3 regions of the [Pantoea] beijingensis genome follow, and region 1 is predicted to be linked to each of the others. Evidence: predicted binding sites of a transcription regulator. Region 1 holds the regulator's gene; each other region holds the start of a gene.
What was found. Region 1 encodes PurR, which represses purine synthesis genes. Its sites were predicted from a motif close to CANGCAAACGTTTGCNTG; they were not measured.
Positions count from the first base shown of each region.

Region 2: cvpA (colicin V production protein) is a predicted target of PurR. The motif match lies at 2,679-2,696, and genes of this name have one in related genera.
Region 3: purM (phosphoribosylformylglycinamidine cyclo-ligase) is a predicted target of PurR. The motif match lies at 2,474-2,491, and genes of this name have one in related genera.

Region 1 covers NZ_CP071409.1:2,148,110-2,153,283, reverse strand. The annotation lists gene punC (purine nucleoside transporter PunC) at 1-595, opposite strand, end outside; gene punR (DNA-binding transcriptional activator PunR) at 713-1,618, shown strand; gene purR (HTH-type transcriptional repressor PurR) at 1,654-2,679, opposite strand; gene cydH (cytochrome bd-I oxidase subunit CydH) at 3,038-3,127, shown strand; gene J1C60_RS09650 (C40 family peptidase) at 3,270-4,049, opposite strand; gene J1C60_RS09645 (Grx4 family monothiol glutaredoxin) at 4,512-4,850, shown strand; gene rnt (ribonuclease T) at 4,897-5,174, opposite strand, start outside.
Region 2 covers NZ_CP071409.1:2,841,806-2,846,979, reverse strand. The annotation lists gene accD (acetyl-CoA carboxylase, carboxyltransferase subunit beta) at 1-264, shown strand, start outside; gene folC (bifunctional tetrahydrofolate synthase/dihydrofolate synthase) at 345-1,613, shown strand; gene dedD (cell division protein DedD) at 1,603-2,400, shown strand; gene cvpA (colicin V production protein) at 2,801-3,286, shown strand; gene purF (amidophosphoribosyltransferase) at 3,323-4,840, shown strand; gene J1C60_RS12880 (UbiX family flavin prenyltransferase) at 4,914-5,174, shown strand, end outside.
Region 3 covers NZ_CP071409.1:1,193,765-1,198,938, forward strand. The annotation lists gene pstB (phosphate ABC transporter ATP-binding protein PstB) at 1-554, shown strand, start outside; gene purN (phosphoribosylglycinamide formyltransferase) at 663-1,301, opposite strand; gene purM (phosphoribosylformylglycinamidine cyclo-ligase) at 1,298-2,338, opposite strand; gene upp (uracil phosphoribosyltransferase) at 2,803-3,429, shown strand; gene uraA (uracil permease) at 3,743-5,014, shown strand; gene hda (DnaA inactivator Hda) at 5,109-5,174, shown strand, end outside.

The sequences.
Region 1 (5,174 bases):
AGAAACTGACCTTCTCCTGAGCATTATTATGTACTGTACTGGCGGTTTTGGTTTGCAGACGTAGTGTTGGAATGAATAACGCTATCGCAATGACGAACAGGGCAACAAAAATAGCGCGCCAGCTAAAATGGTTCAAAAGCCATGCACCCAACAAGGGTGCCAGTGCTGGAGAAAGGGCGACCAGCGGCATAATCGTAGCAAAAACGCGATTTGCCTGAGTGCCGCTATAGCGATCAACAACCAGTGCTTGCCAGCTCACTGCGGCCGAACAAACACCTATCGCTTGAACAAAACGCAGCGCTAATAACAGTGGCGCGCTTTCAACCCACAACATGCCCGCGCAGCCGACCGCAAACAGGCTCAGGCCCATTAACAATACTGGCTTACGCCCAATACGGTCCGATAAGGGCCCCCACACCAACTGAGCACAGGCAAAACCGGCCAGAAATATACTCAGGCTGGCGCTAATAGCCCCCGGATTGGTCTGGAGATCTTGTTGCATGGCGCCAAAGGCGGGAAGGTACATATCGGTAGCAAGAAATCCCAGCATGCTCAGCACGGCCAGGTAAATAAGGAAACCTTTCGACTTGATCATTAAACAGCTCTTTTTATATAGCAGGTGATTTTAACGCGGCTGAGTGTAAACGCGTGCCATACACGTTGTGAAACGCTAATATTTGCGTCTTGTTATCAAAATAATTGAAGGCAAATTGTGTGGTCTGAACATTCCCTTGAAGTGGTCGACGCTGTAGCGCGCACCGGCAGTTTTAGTGCAGCAGCGAATGAGCTACACCGTGTACCTTCAGCGGTAAGCTATACCGTGCGTCAGTTGGAAGAGTGGCTGGCGGTTAGCCTTTTTGAGCGCCGTCACCGCGATGTTATTCTGACGGATGCTGGTCGTCTTTTTATTCATGAAGGGCGAGGTGTTATCAAAAAAATGCTTGCCACCCGCAGACAGTGCCAACAGGTCGCTAATGGTTGGCGGGGGCAGTTGAGTATTGCGGTCGACCGTATTGTTAAACCGCAACGAACCCGGCAGTTGGTCCTTGATTTTTACCGTTTTTTTCCAGATATGGAGTTGCACGTTTCGTCTGAAGTGTTCAATGGCGTGTGGGATGCGTTAGCGGATGGCCGCGTCGACGTCGCTATTGGCGCGACGCAGGCGATTCCCGTGGGTGGGCGATTTGCTTTTCGCGACATGGGGGCGGTGAACTGGCGCTGCGTTGTAAAAGCAGGACATCCGCTGACGCGGCATTCAGGTGCCGTTGAGGATGACCGGATACGAGAGTGGCCATCGTTGGTACTGGAAGACACTTCCCGTGCGTTACCAAAACGGACGACCTGGACGCTGGACAATCAGCGACGACTGGTTACGCCCGACTGGGAAACTGCTTTTGATTGTTTGCTGGCGGGATTCTGTGTGGGTATGGTGCCAGGGCATTTTGCCGCGCCGTTAATAGCATCTGGAGCACTAAGTGAATTATCGCTGCCGGAAAGCTTCCCTGACAGCCCTTGCTGCGTGAGTTGGGCTGAGCAGAGTATGTCGCCGGCATTAAGCTGGCTACTGGATTATCTGGGAAGCAGTGAAACGATGAATGAAGAGTGGCTACGCGAGTGATACCGGGCGTTGCCCGGACCTGCATTCACAAACTCTTAGCGGCGGTAATCTCTGAAAGGACCATCGATTACCGAACGACGTTCTATCAGAGAAGGATGGACTTCAATTGTCTGCGGCTCTTCGCGTTTACTGGTAATTCGGTCCAGTAGCATTTCAAAGGCAGTTTCACCAAGCTGCACCTTCGGCTGGTGAACGGTAGTTAGCGCAGGGGTGAAGTAGCGAGCGTTACGCACGTTATCATACCCGATCACCGAAATATCCTGCGGAACCCGCAGCCCCATCTCATCGGCGGCACAAATCGCGCCCATTGCCATAATATCACCGCCACAGAATATGGCAGTTGGTCGGTTCTTTTGCGATAAAATTTGCTGCATTGCACGGTATCCGGATTCAGGCTCAAAATCTCCCTGAACGATCCACTCCTCGCGGACGGTAATATTGGCTTCAGCCAGCGCCTTCAGGAATCCTGCGTGCCGACCGCCGCCGGTATTGCGCTCCAACTGGCCTGGAATGGCTCCGATGTCCCGATGTCCCCGGTCAATCAGATAGCGTCCTGCCAGATAACCTCCGGAAAAGGCGTTATCGACGACTGTGTCGGTAAAGTCGCCGCGTGACATTCCCCAATCCATAACGACCATCGGAATGTTGCGATTCTCTTCCAGCATCTTCAGCAAATCATCGGGATATTCTGAGCACATGACCAGCAGTCCATCCACGCGCTTTTGCGCCATCATGGAAAGATAGGCGCGCTGTTTCTGCAAGTTGTTATGCGCATTGCCTAAAATCAGCGTATAGCCTTTATCAAAACAGCAATTTTCTACAGCTTCGATAATTTCAGCAAAATAGGGCGCTTCACTAGAGGTTGCCAACAGTCCAATTGATTTGGTGTGATTAACCTTGAGGCTGCGTGCAACGGCACTAGGAGAATAGTGTAACGCTTTGATTGCTGCCCATACTGCTTCCCGCGTGTCTTCCGCGACAAAGCGTGTTTTGTTGATGACATGAGAAACCGTGGTGGTGGAGACTCCCGCACGCTTTGCCACATCTTTAATTGTTGCCATTAAAATGCTACCCCTGCGCTTATCATAATTTGTTGATAAGCTTGATGTTAAACGTTTGCGTCCGCATCACCATTACCGACGGCAGTCGTTTATTCATTGCTGTCTGAATGACGTCGGGAAGGTAATTGACGTCTTGAGATACGGCCAGTGATGCGACGTTGCAGTCGTTGCGCAACGAAAAAAAGGAATTCTATCAAGGCTGTGAACAGAAAACGAGATTTTTACCTGCCATGTCAGGAAAATCTGTTCACCGCTATTGGTTGTCGTCATAATTCATGTTGTGAGATAGGATGTCTCTGACATTCAGATCGTGTTGCCAGTTAGTTTATCGACAGAATCTTATTTAAGGAGGTGTAATATGTGTACTAACCTGAAGTTATCGCTGATGACCACCGTTGGCGCATTGCTGATGATTATTGCGTTTAGCCTGGTGGCGGTAATGCATTAATCACAGATGCATAAGTATGAGGAAGGGGGGAGACAACGGAAAATGCTGATGGCCTCTCTTTCTCTGGTTATTGCTCGATTCGGAAAGTTGCGCAACACTGGTGGACATTACTACTGCGGTTCAAGACGTAAGACACACCACGTTAACGGATAGTTTTGGGCGTCATCACGCGCCTGGCCCCTACATAATGTCGTTGCCAGTAATCATCGCCAAGCGCGCTTATCTGTATGTCTTTGCCGGTGCGCGGAGACTGGATAAACTTGCCGTTACCGAGATAAACTCCAACGTGATCCGCTGCCCCACGATTATTAATCCGAAAAAAGACTAAATCGCCTTTTTCCAACGCTTCGCGATTTATCGTTGCAGCGTCACGTAAGTGGTACATTTCATTAGCGGTGCGTGGAATTTTAAACTTCACCAGGTCTTTATAGGCATACCAGACTAAACCGCTGCAATCAAAACCGGTATGGGGCGATGTACCTCCCCAAAGATAGGGCTTCCCGAGCTGACCCATTAATTTATTCATCGCGGTTTCACGCGCTTTCTGATAGCGCACCCGGTGAGCGGTACTGAGAGTCAATGAGCCATTCTCTGTCAGAGTTGGTGCTTTGGATGCGATTTTGCGTTGTTTACCATAATGCCTTATCAGTGGCTTCTTACCGGAGATGACGTGGGGCGTGGCAACGGCTGCAGTTTGTAGCGAAGGCTTTTTCTTTAGCTTTACTTTCTGAATCGAGGCTGTACGTGCTTTTTTAGGCGACGTTTTAACCTGGCGTCTTTTGCGCCGCTCATCTTCACGCGGGCTGCTTTTATCCACTTTTTTATGCTGATTTGCGGTAACAGAAGCATGTGGCGATGCGTGCGCCATATTAAAGAACAACTGTGCAAATGCCAGCATAAAGAGTGTGATGAGTAAACGCATGATCCCGCAACAGGTTATGCTCTCGTCGCATCAGAGAGCGGCTTAATAAAATTCTGCCCAACAAAAGCAGCGCCGATGAAAGATTCTAATCTAATTGATTTATAAAAGGTAAGGTCTTTTTTGCTTAAAACGTGGATTAGCGCAATCCGGTTTATAAATAAACATTATCAGTCGCTTATCTCGCCACTATTATGACGAAATGTTACTACTTAAAAAACGGTCAACCGTGCATTCCGCCAGCCGGATTGTTAGCCGTTTACATTCTCGCGAAGGTAACAGCACGCGATAAAGATTTAAGATATAGCCTTATCTACCAGTGATTATTTGGGCACAGTTGTTATTCTAGTCTATGTTTTTGGCATAATGGGCTCAAACTGGGCAATTATGATGAAAATGTCGTTTTCAGGTGATGCCGAGTATCGCTACAATAAATAGACACGAAGTAACGTATTAAGGAAGGCAATTATGAGTACTGTTGAAAAAATTCAGCGCCAGATCGCAGAAAACCCAATCCTGCTTTACATGAAAGGCTCGCCAAAGCTGCCAAGCTGTGGGTTCTCTGCGCAGACGGTTCAGGCTCTCTCTGCCTGTGGCGAACGCTTTGCCTACGTGGATATCCTGCAAAATCCGGACATCCGCGCCGAGCTGCCAAAGTATGCTAACTGGCCAACGTTCCCACAACTGTGGGTTGATGGCGAGTTAGTTGGTGGCTGCGATATCGTCATTCAGATGTATCAGGCGGGGGAATTACAGCAGCTGATTAAAGAAACAGCGGCTAAATATCCCGCTGAAGAAAACTAATCACTGAGAATAAGGGCGGATTCCCGCCCTTATTTACACATCTGTGTTAGCTATCGACTTCCTGATCGTGCGCCTCTGCGGGCACTAAAGGCCAACCCCCTAAGCGTTTCCAGCGATTGACCAGCTCACAAAAAAGATCGGCCGTTTGCTGCGTGTCATAAAGTGCAGAGTGTGCCTGGGTGCTATCGAAAGAGATCCCCGCGGCGATACATGCTTTTGCCAACACTGTTTGACCAACAACCAGCCCGCTAAGTGCGGCAGTATCAAAAGTGACAAATGGGTGGAAAGGATTACGTTTCAGGCTGGCCCGTTCTGCGGCGGCAT
Region 2 (5,174 bases), 690 kb from region 1:
CTCAACATCGCTGAACCTAAAGCATTGATCGGATTTGCTGGCCCACGCGTTATTGAGCAAACGGTGCGTGAAAAGTTGCCACCGGGCTTCCAGCGGAGCGAGTTTCTGATTGAGAAAGGGGCGATTGATATGATTGTACGTCGTCCTGATATGCGTCTGAAGTTGGCCAGCATTCTTGCTAAGCTGACCAATCAGCCAGCGCCTGTACCATTACAGGAAGCAGAAGCGGCTGCGGAAGAAGCGTCGCAGCGTCGCGAGGCCTGACAGATGATGGAAAAGAGCAGCAATGACTACCCTGGCGCTGCTCTTTTCACCAATGAACCGTAACGTGCTGAACGGGATCCATGGATAATCTTCACCTTCCTCAAGCCACGTCGCCTTTGGTCACGTGGCTTGACTATCTTGAGCGTTTACATTCCCAGGCTATCGAACTCGGGCTGGATCGCATTCTGCGTGTCGCCACGCAACTCGGTCTGCTAACGCCTGCTCCTACCGTATTCACCGTTGCTGGTACTAATGGCAAAGGCACCACCTGCCGAACATTGGAAACGCTGCTGATGGCCGCAGGATATCGCGTCGGCGTCTACAGTTCTCCCCACTTATTACGCTATACCGAACGCGTACGCATTCAGGGTAAGGAACTGGATGAATCCGCTCATACCGCAAGCTTTGCGGCAATAGAAGCAGGACGTGGTGCAACCTCATTAACCTATTTCGAATACGGTACGCTATCGGCGCTCATGCTATTTAAGCAAGCGGCGTTGGATGTGGTAATTCTGGAGGTGGGGTTGGGCGGTCGTTTGGACGCGACTAATATTGTGGATGCGGATGTGGCAGTGATCACCAGTATTGCGCTGGATCATACTGACTGGCTGGGGCCCGATCGGGAAAGTATTGGCCGTGAAAAAGCAGGCGTCTTTCGTTACGGGAAACCAGCCGTGGTTGGTGAGCCTGATATGCCGCACAGCATTCGTGAAGTGGCTGATAATCTTGGCGCCAGCCTGCGGCAGCGCGATCGTGATTGGCGTTACGGCATAGATGGTGAGACGTGGTATTTTCGTGACGCCGCGGGAGAATTGCGTGGACTACCTTTACCACAGGTTCCCTTGCCCAATGCAGCGACTGCGCTCGCAGCGCTTCGCGCGTCCTCACTCACGGTAAGCGACAGTATTATTAGGGCGTCGCTGGATAAAGCGATTCTTCCCGGACGTTTTCAGACGGTTGCGTACCAGCCACGCGTTATCCTTGATGTCGCGCATAACCCACATGCGGCTGACTATCTGGCCGGCCGTATCGCTGAACTGCCTAAGAAAGGGCGGGTGCACGCGGTGGTTGGGATGTTACATGATAAAGATATTGCCGGAACATTGGCGAGTCTGGCCTCTCAGGTTGATATTTGGTACTGCGCGCCATTAGAGGGTCCGCGCGGTGCCAGTGCGGCGCAACTCATTGAACACCTGCCGGGGGCACAGCCTTTTGTCAGCGTCGTTGCTGCCTGGCAGGCCGCTTTGCAGCAGGCGAAGCAAGACGACATTGTGCTGGTATGCGGCTCTTTCCATACCGTGGCTCATGTCATGGAAGCGATGCAAATGGAGAACGGAAGTGGCCAGTAAGTTTCAAAACCGCTTAGTCGGAACCGTCATTTTAGTTGCCATTGGCGTGATTGTGCTGCCGGGTTTGCTTGACGGCCAAAAAAAACACTACAAAGAAGAGTTTGCGGCGATCCCATTGGTCCCGAAGCCTGACGACCAACAAGATGCGGATATGGTGCCACCGGTTACGCAATCTTTACCTGCACAACCTCCAGAAGGTGCAGGTGCTGCGGTGGGCGGCAATAACGATCGGACTTCACAGCCCGCGGATAACGGTTCTACTACGCCTCAATCCAGCAGTGCGCCAACGGTGGTTTCGCCGCCGCCAATGAAGCCAGTGCAGCAAACGAAACCTGCGGAGAAGCCGAAACCGGTTGAGCAACCGCAGCCGAAACCAAAGCCAGTAGAGCCGCCGAAACCGAAACCCGTAGAGCAACCGAAGCCGAAGCCCGTAGAGCAACCTAAACCGAAGCCAGTTGAACAGCCGAAGCCGGTTGAGCAACCGAAACCAGTAGAGCAGCCGAAGCCAATAGATCCACCGAAGCAACAGCAGCAGGCACCGGAAGGGCAAGCGTATGTTGTTCAGTTGGGTGCGCTAAAAAATGCCAGCAAAGTGAACGAAATTGTTGCTCAACTGCGTTTATCAGGCTATCGCACCTTCACCGTACCATCGACGCCTGTACAAGGGCAGATTACCCGTATTTACGTTGGGCCGGATGCGTCCAAAGCGAAAATGCAGGCTGCGGTGGGTGAGCTTAAAGGTATTTCTGGTCTGGGCGGAGTGGTGAAACCCTACAGTTCGCGATAATTGAGCGTTTTGGTCGGGGACGTCACTATTCGTTCCCGTACTTGCGCAATGGGATGGGGGCTATGTCACCGCCGTAATGTTCTGCAACGCGTCGGTTAATTAAGTTTTGCTGAACATTATGGCAACGTCATCATCGACATTGGTTAAGCTGTATCCGGTTTTTTGCCGAGCGCTGCGGTGGTTTGAATGTCTGGCGCTGCGGTCAATTGCCCCCTCTTGATGATGGATTGTCAGGCTGTTTTTTGGGTTTTTTTATTTTGTCTGGGAAAGGAAAACGATACGCAAACGTTTTCTTTTTCTGTTAGAATTCGCCCCGAACTTAGGTCACATCCCTCTGTTGCAACTGCGTTGGGTGCAGCAGAGGGATGTGATCTTAAGGGCACTGTCGCTGGAAGAGTTCATGGTCTGGATAGATTACGTCATTATTGCGATTGTTGGTTTTTCGGCTCTGGTTAGCCTTATCCGTGGGTTTGTTCGGGAAGCATTATCTCTCGTAACCTGGGGATGCGCATTCTTTGTCGCCAGTCATTATTACTCCTTTCTTGCGGTCTGGTTCACAGGTTTTGAAGATGAGCTGGTACGAAATGGAATTGCCATCGGGATACTTTTTATTGCCACGCTGATTGTCGGGGCGATAGTAAATTATGTCATTGGTTCACTGGTGGAAAAAACCGGCCTGTCAGGAACCGACAGGGTGTTGGGTGTCTGTTTCGGGGCATTGCGTGGCGTGCTAATTGTTTCCGCCATTTTATTCTTCCTCGATACCTTCACCGGATTTTCGAAAAGTCCTGACTGGCAGCAGTCGCAACTGGTTCCCCAGTTCAGTTACATCATCAGGTGGTTTTTTGACTACCTGCAAAGCTCGTCGAGTTTTTTACCCCGGTAATCGCGCCGGGGGTGCGGCTTATGAGGATATGACTACATGTGCGGTATTGTCGGTATCACCGGTTTCATGCCGGTAAACCAGTCGATTTATGACGCGTTAACGGTGCTTCAACATCGTGGGCAGGATGCTGCAGGTATTGTGACCATCGATGCATTAAATTGCTTCCGTTTGCGTAAGGCGAACGGGTTGGTCAGCGATGTATTTGAAGCGCGTCATATGCAACGGCTGCAGGGCAACATGGGTATTGGCCATGTCCGCTATCCTACTGCGGGAAGTTCCAGTGCTTCTGAAGCACAGCCCTTCTACGTCAACTCGCCTTACGGTATTACACTGGCCCATAACGGCAACCTGACGAATGCGCACGAGTTGCGTAAGCAGCTGTTTGAAAGCGGGCGTCGTCATGTTAATACCACCTCGGATTCTGAGATTTTGCTCAATATCTTTGCGCAGGAGTTAGACCGTTTCCCGCACTATCCACTGGAAGCCGAAAATATTTTTTCAGCGGTCGCGGCACTGCACCAGAAAGTCCGTGGCGCTTACGCTTGCGTCTCAATGATTATTGGTCATGGTATGGTTGCCTTCCGTGATCCAAACGGTATTCGCCCGTTGGTTATTGGTAAACGCGCCATGAATGACGGCCGTATTGAATATATGGTGGCGTCCGAAAGCGTCGCGCTGGATACGCTGGGCTTTGAATTTCTGCGCGATGTAGCGCCGGGCGAAGCGGTATATATTACCGAAAAAGGTCAGCTTTCTACGCGCCAGTGTGCGGAAAACCCGAAAAGTAATCCTTGCCTGTTTGAATACGTCTATTTTGCTCGTCCCGACTCCTTTATCGATAAAATCTCTGTCTATAGCGCACGGGTCCGGATGGGAACCAAACTGGGCGCAAAAATCGCGCGTGAATGGGAAGACCTGGATATTGACGTCGTGATTCCAATTCCGGAAACGTCCTGTGATATTGCGCTGGAGATCGCCGGTATTCTGAACAAACCTTATCGGCAAGGCTTTGTGAAAAACCGCTATGTCGGTCGGACCTTTATCATGCCGGGTCAGCACCAGCGCCGTAGCGCCGTGCGTCGTAAGCTTAACGCTAATCGTGCTGAGTTCCGTGATAAAAACGTACTGCTGGTCGACGATTCTATCGTTCGTGGCACGACTTCTGAGCAAATTATCGAGATGGCACGTGAAGCGGGTGCGAAGAAAGTCTATCTTGCTTCAGCCGCGCCGGAAATTCGTTTTCCTAACGTCTATGGCATTGATATGCCAAGTGCGACGGAACTGATTGCACATGGGCGTGAAGTGGATGAGATCTGCCAGATTATCGGTGCTGATGCGTTGATTTTCCAGGATCTGGACGACTTGATTGAAGCCGTGCGTGAAGAGAACCCGGATATTGTTCAGTTTGAATGTTCGGTGTTCAACGGTATTTACGTCACTAAAGATGTAGACCAGAGTTACCTCGAATATCTTCAGTCACTGCGTAATGATGATGCAAAAGCGCTGGCTCGTCAGAATGAAGTGGAAAACCTGGAGATGCATAACGAAGGTTGATGCCACGCCAATTTTCTGTGGATATGTCATAATGGGTCGGATTATTCCGGCCCATTTTTTATAAGGCTCTACCATGAAAAGACTTATTATTGGCATTTCAGGTGCCAGTGGCGTGATCTACGGCGTGCGTATGCTGCAGGTTTTGCAGCAGGTGGATGACGTAGAAACCCATTTAGTGATGAGTCAGGCAGCGCGCCAGACGCTGGCATTGGAGAGCGACCTTACCGTGCGGGAAATCCAGAGTTTTGCGGATGTGGTGCATGATGTCCGCGATATCGCAGCCAGTATTTCTTCCGGCTCGTTCAAAACTGACGGGATGGCTATTCTGCCTTGT
Region 3 (5,174 bases), 950 kb from region 1:
TAGGTAATCGCTCCATTTATCAGGAAAAAAACGATCTTTCTGCATTGCGGCGGCGGGTTGGGATGGTGTTTCAGCGCCCTAATCCCTTTCCTAAATCCATTTATGAAAACGTGGTGTATGGTCTGCGTTTGCAAGGGGTACGTGATAAGCGTGTGCTGGATGAGGCGGTGGAACGGGCACTGCGTGCGGCGGCGTTGTGGGGCGAAGTGAAAGATAGCCTGCGGAAAAATGCTTTAACCCTCTCAACCGGGCAGCAGCAGCGGTTAGTCATTGCCCGGGCAATCGCTATCGAACCCGAAGTACTCTTACTGGATGAGCCAACATCAGCACTGGACCCCATCTCTACGTTAGTTATTGAAGAGCTAATGACAACGTTAAAGCAGCATTTTTCCCTGCTACTGGTCACACATAATATGCAGCAGGCTGCGCGCGTCTCTGATTACGCGGCATTTGTGCATAATGGCAGTCTGGTGGAGTTTGCTGAGACGGATACGCTTTTCACCGCGCCGCAGCAGCGACGCACTGAAGATTATATTACCGGACGCTATGGCTAACACTGCCTGTCTCGACTAACGGCGTAGATGAGAGTCGAGACGGGCAGATACGCCATTTAAATGACAGTCCTTTGGGACCTATGCGAAAATCTGGGCTGGAGACGCGGGCTATTCGAAAGCGTGGCCTTGCGGCGGTAGTTTTTTGTCATCAAGCCAGGCGGCCCGATCGCGCATCGCTAAGCGGCCAGTCATAAACCAGTCGATTACCAGTGGATAGATCGCATGTTCCTGATGCTGGACGCGTGCGATGACTTCAGCTTCACTATCATCGGCGAAGATCGGTACTCGAGCCTGCAGGATAACCGGTCCCCCATCCAGCTCGTCAGTGACAAAATGCACCGATGTACCATGTTCTTCATCGCCGTTTTCTATTGCCTGACGATGGGTATGCAACCCGGGATATTTAGGTAATAGCGAGGGATGAATATTGAGCATCCGTCCCTGGTAATGGGCGACAAAGTCCGGACTAAGGATGCGCATATAGCCCGCCAGCACGATCAGGTCAGGCGCGTAAGCATCGATTTCCCGCATCAGTTGACGATCAAAAGCGATGCGGTCTGAGAACTGAGAGGGAGAGAGCGCGTGGGCGGGGATACCCGCCTGGCTGGCGCGTTGCAGTCCGAAGACCCCCGCCTTGTTGCTAAACACGGCAGCAAGGCTGCCGTTGATTCGTCCCTGCTGGCAGGCATCGATAATCGCCTGAAGATTGCTACCGTTACCGGAAACCAGCACGACTATTTTTTTCATGCGTTAATAACCACTCGTTCTTCCGAGTCGGATGCGTTAATCACTCCGATTTTCCAGGCTTTTTCACCCGCATCTGTCATCAACTGTACCGCTTTATCCGCATCTGCTGCACTCAGCGCGATCACCATGCCCACGCCGCAGTTAAAGGTGCGGTACATTTCAAAACGGCTGACGTTACCGGCCTGCTGCATCCAACTGAAAATGGCCGGCCACTGCCAGCTTGACTCGTCAATAATGGCCTGGGTGTTTTCTGGCAACACGCGTGGAATATTCTCCCAAAAACCGCCGCCGGTAAGATGTGCGATCGCATGTACGTCAACCTGCTCAATCAGGCTTAGAATGTTTTTCACGTAGATACGGGTAGGCTCCAGCAGATGATCGGCAATCGATTTGCCCTCAAGCTGTTTGGTTTCCGCATTGGTCTGGCTTACTTCAAGGATTTTACGTACCAGCGAATAACCGTTGGAGTGCGGGCCACTTGAACCCAGAGCAATCAGGACATCGCCGTCCTGTACTTTGGAGCCATCAATGATTTCTGATTTTTCCACCACGCCGACGCAGAAACCAGCCACATCGTAATCTTCACCGTGGTACATGCCCGGCATTTCAGCCGTTTCGCCGCCAACCAGGGCGCAGCCGGATTGTTGGCAACCTTCGGCAATACCGGTAATTACGCTGGCCGCGGTATCCACATCCAGTTTGCCGGTAGCGTAGTAATCGAGAAAGAACAGCGGTTCAGCCCCCTGGACAACCAGGTCATTGACGCACATTGCGACCAAATCAATACCGATGCTTTCATGGCGTTTCAGATCCATTGCCAGACGCAGCTTGGTGCCGACGCCGTCAGTGCCGGAGACCAAAATCGGTTCGCGGTATTTTTGCGGCAGCGCACAAAGGGCACCGAAACCGCCAAGTCCACCCATGACTTCGGGACGACGAGTCTTTTTCACTACGCCTTTAATACGATCGACTAAAGCATTACCAGCATCAATATCAACACCGGCGTCTTTATAGCTGAGAGAGGTCTTATCGGTCACTGCGAAATCCCCACGCGATTGCGGTTGGTGGTTTGAAATTAGGCTGTGTCCCGCGAGTAAAAAAGGGCGCTGTGACGGCACCACCACGACCCCTTCAGCAGGGACACGACCTATAGCGCGGCAATTCTATCAGTGCAGGCAAACGTTTGCGAGTGTCATCTTAGCCTGACATTGCACATAGCAATATTTTAGCCAATCATTATCAGCATCACGTATATCCATCAGACTACACGCGTCACGTTGAGGGCGCGGTACGTATTTCTACGCAGAGGGTTAATCGGTCCCTTGAGCGGAGTCATTCGATTGGCTTTTAGTTGCGACACACCGTGAAGCAAGCCTCTCTGATTGGGCAAATAACCGAATATTCGGCTTAAATAATTGGCCTAAGTCATATGGCATGCTGAATAAAAGGCGGTATAATCCCGCGATTTTTTTGCAGCTCAACATACTTCGGGAGAACAATAATGAAGATCGTGGAAGTTAAACATCCGCTCGTCAAACATAAACTGGGTCTGATGCGTGAGCATGATGTAAGTACGAAGCGTTTTCGTGAACTTGCTTCAGAAGTGGGAAGTTTACTGACTTATGAAGCCACTTCCGATCTCGAAACCGAGACCGTGACCATTGAAGGTTGGAATGGCCCGGTGGCTATTGAGCAAATTAAAGGCAAGAAAATTACCGTGGTTCCTATTCTGCGTGCCGGACTGGGAATGATGGACGGTGTTCTGGAACACGTTCCCAGTGCACGTATTAGCGTCGTGGGCGTTTACCGTGATGAAGAGACGCTGGAGCCCGTTCCCTATTTCCAGAAGCTGGTATCAAACATTGAAGAGCGTATGGCGTTGGTGGTTGATCCAATGCTGGCGACGGGCGGTTCAATGATTGCTACCATCGATCTGCTGAAAAAAGCCGGTTGCAGCAGCATTAAAGTACTGGTACTTGTGGCCGCACCCGAAGGTCTTGCGGCGCTGGAAAAAGCCCACCCGGATGTGGAGGTGTACACTGCCTCTGTCGATCAGGGATTGAACGAAAAGGGCTACATCATTCCGGGTCTGGGTGACGCGGGCGATAAAATTTTTGGTACCAAGTAAATGTACGCGTCAGGCGATTACGGGTGTTACCCGGAAACCAGCCACAAGGGACTGTTACTTTCCACGGCAGAGATGTCGTGGTTAACGTCTTCCGGCTGTGGCCTGACTCTGTATATCGGCGCTCCTCGCCGACGTTTATTTTTCTAAGCCGACTTGATAGTCGGCTTTTTTATGGCACACAGACCCTAAATAAGTGAAGCAGTATTGCATCGGCCAGGTGTAGACCTTTATCGCCTGACGAAGGTAAACGCCTGCAATTCGAAGATTGCTGCTTCAGCTATGGCGGGTAGGCAAACATTTCAAGGGGATTATAATGACTCGTCGCGCTATCGGTGTGAGTGAAAGACCACCGCTGCTGCAAACCATACCGCTTAGCTTCCAGCATCTTTTTGCGATGTTCGGCGCGACGGTGCTGGTGCCCATTCTGTTTCATATCAATCCGGCGACGGTTCTGCTATTTAACGGGATCGGTACGTTGCTTTATCTGTTTATCTGTAAAGGGAAAATCCCGGCTTACTTAGGTTCCAGCTTTGCCTTTATTTCTCCGGTACTGTTGCTGTTGCCGCTGGGCTATGAGGTCGCGCTGGGTGGTTTCATTATATGTGGCGTACTGTTTTGTCTGGTGGCGTTGATCGTTAAAAAAGCCGGCACCGGCTGGCTGGATGTGATGTTTCCGCCTGCTGCAATGGGGGCGATCGTTGCGGTCATTGGTCTGGAGCTGGCGGGCGTTGCCGCCAATATGGCAGGGTTATTACCGGCGGATGGCGCGGCGGTGGACAGTAAAACCATCATCATTTCGCTGGTGACGCTGGCGGTTACGGTGTTTGGTTCAGTACTGTTTCGTGGATTCCTGGCGATTATTCCGATTCTTATCGGCGTATTAGTCGGTTACGCGCTCTCCTGGGGAATGGGTATTGTTGACTGGACTCCGGTCCGTGATGCGCCCTGGTTTGCGTTGCCAACCTTTTATACGCCGCGCTTTGAGTGGTATGCCATCTTCACGATTTTGCCTGCCGCACTCGTGGTGATTGCTGAGCACGTGGGCCACCTGGTGGTCACGGCAAATATTGTTAAGAAAGACTTGCTGAAAGATCCCGGTTTGCATCGTTCCATGTTTGCCAACGGCATCTCGACCATTTTCTCGGGTTTCTTTGGATCAACGCCTAATACTACCTACGGCGAAAATATCGGTGTAATGGCCATTACCCGCGTCTACAGTACTTGGGTTATTGGTGGCGCGGCGATTCTGGCGATTCTGCTCTCGTGTATCGGTAAATTGGCTGCCGCGATTCAGGCCGTTCCGGTGCCGGTAATGGGCGGTGTTTCTCTGCTGCTGTACGGGGTGATCGGCGCATCCGGTATCCGCGTGTTGATTGAATCTAAAGTGGATTACAACAAAGCGCAGAATCTGATCCTGACTTCGGTGATTCTGATCATCGGTGTGAGCGGCGCTAAAGTGCATATTGGTGCTGCCGAACTTAAGGGCATGGCGTTGGCGACTATTGTTGGGGTAGGGCTGAGTTTAATCTTTAAAGCCATCAGTCTGTTACGCCCTGAAGAAGTGGTGTTGGACGCGGATGAGTAACCGGGAATGGGCGGCAGTGGCTGCCCGTTTCATCTAATACTAAAAGTTGTGATAAACTTTCGCGGTTTTCTGCCCGCTCACATTTGAGGTACTTCTGAACACGCCGGCACAGCTTTCATTGCCACTCTATTTGCCCGATGACGAAACCTTCGCCAGCTTT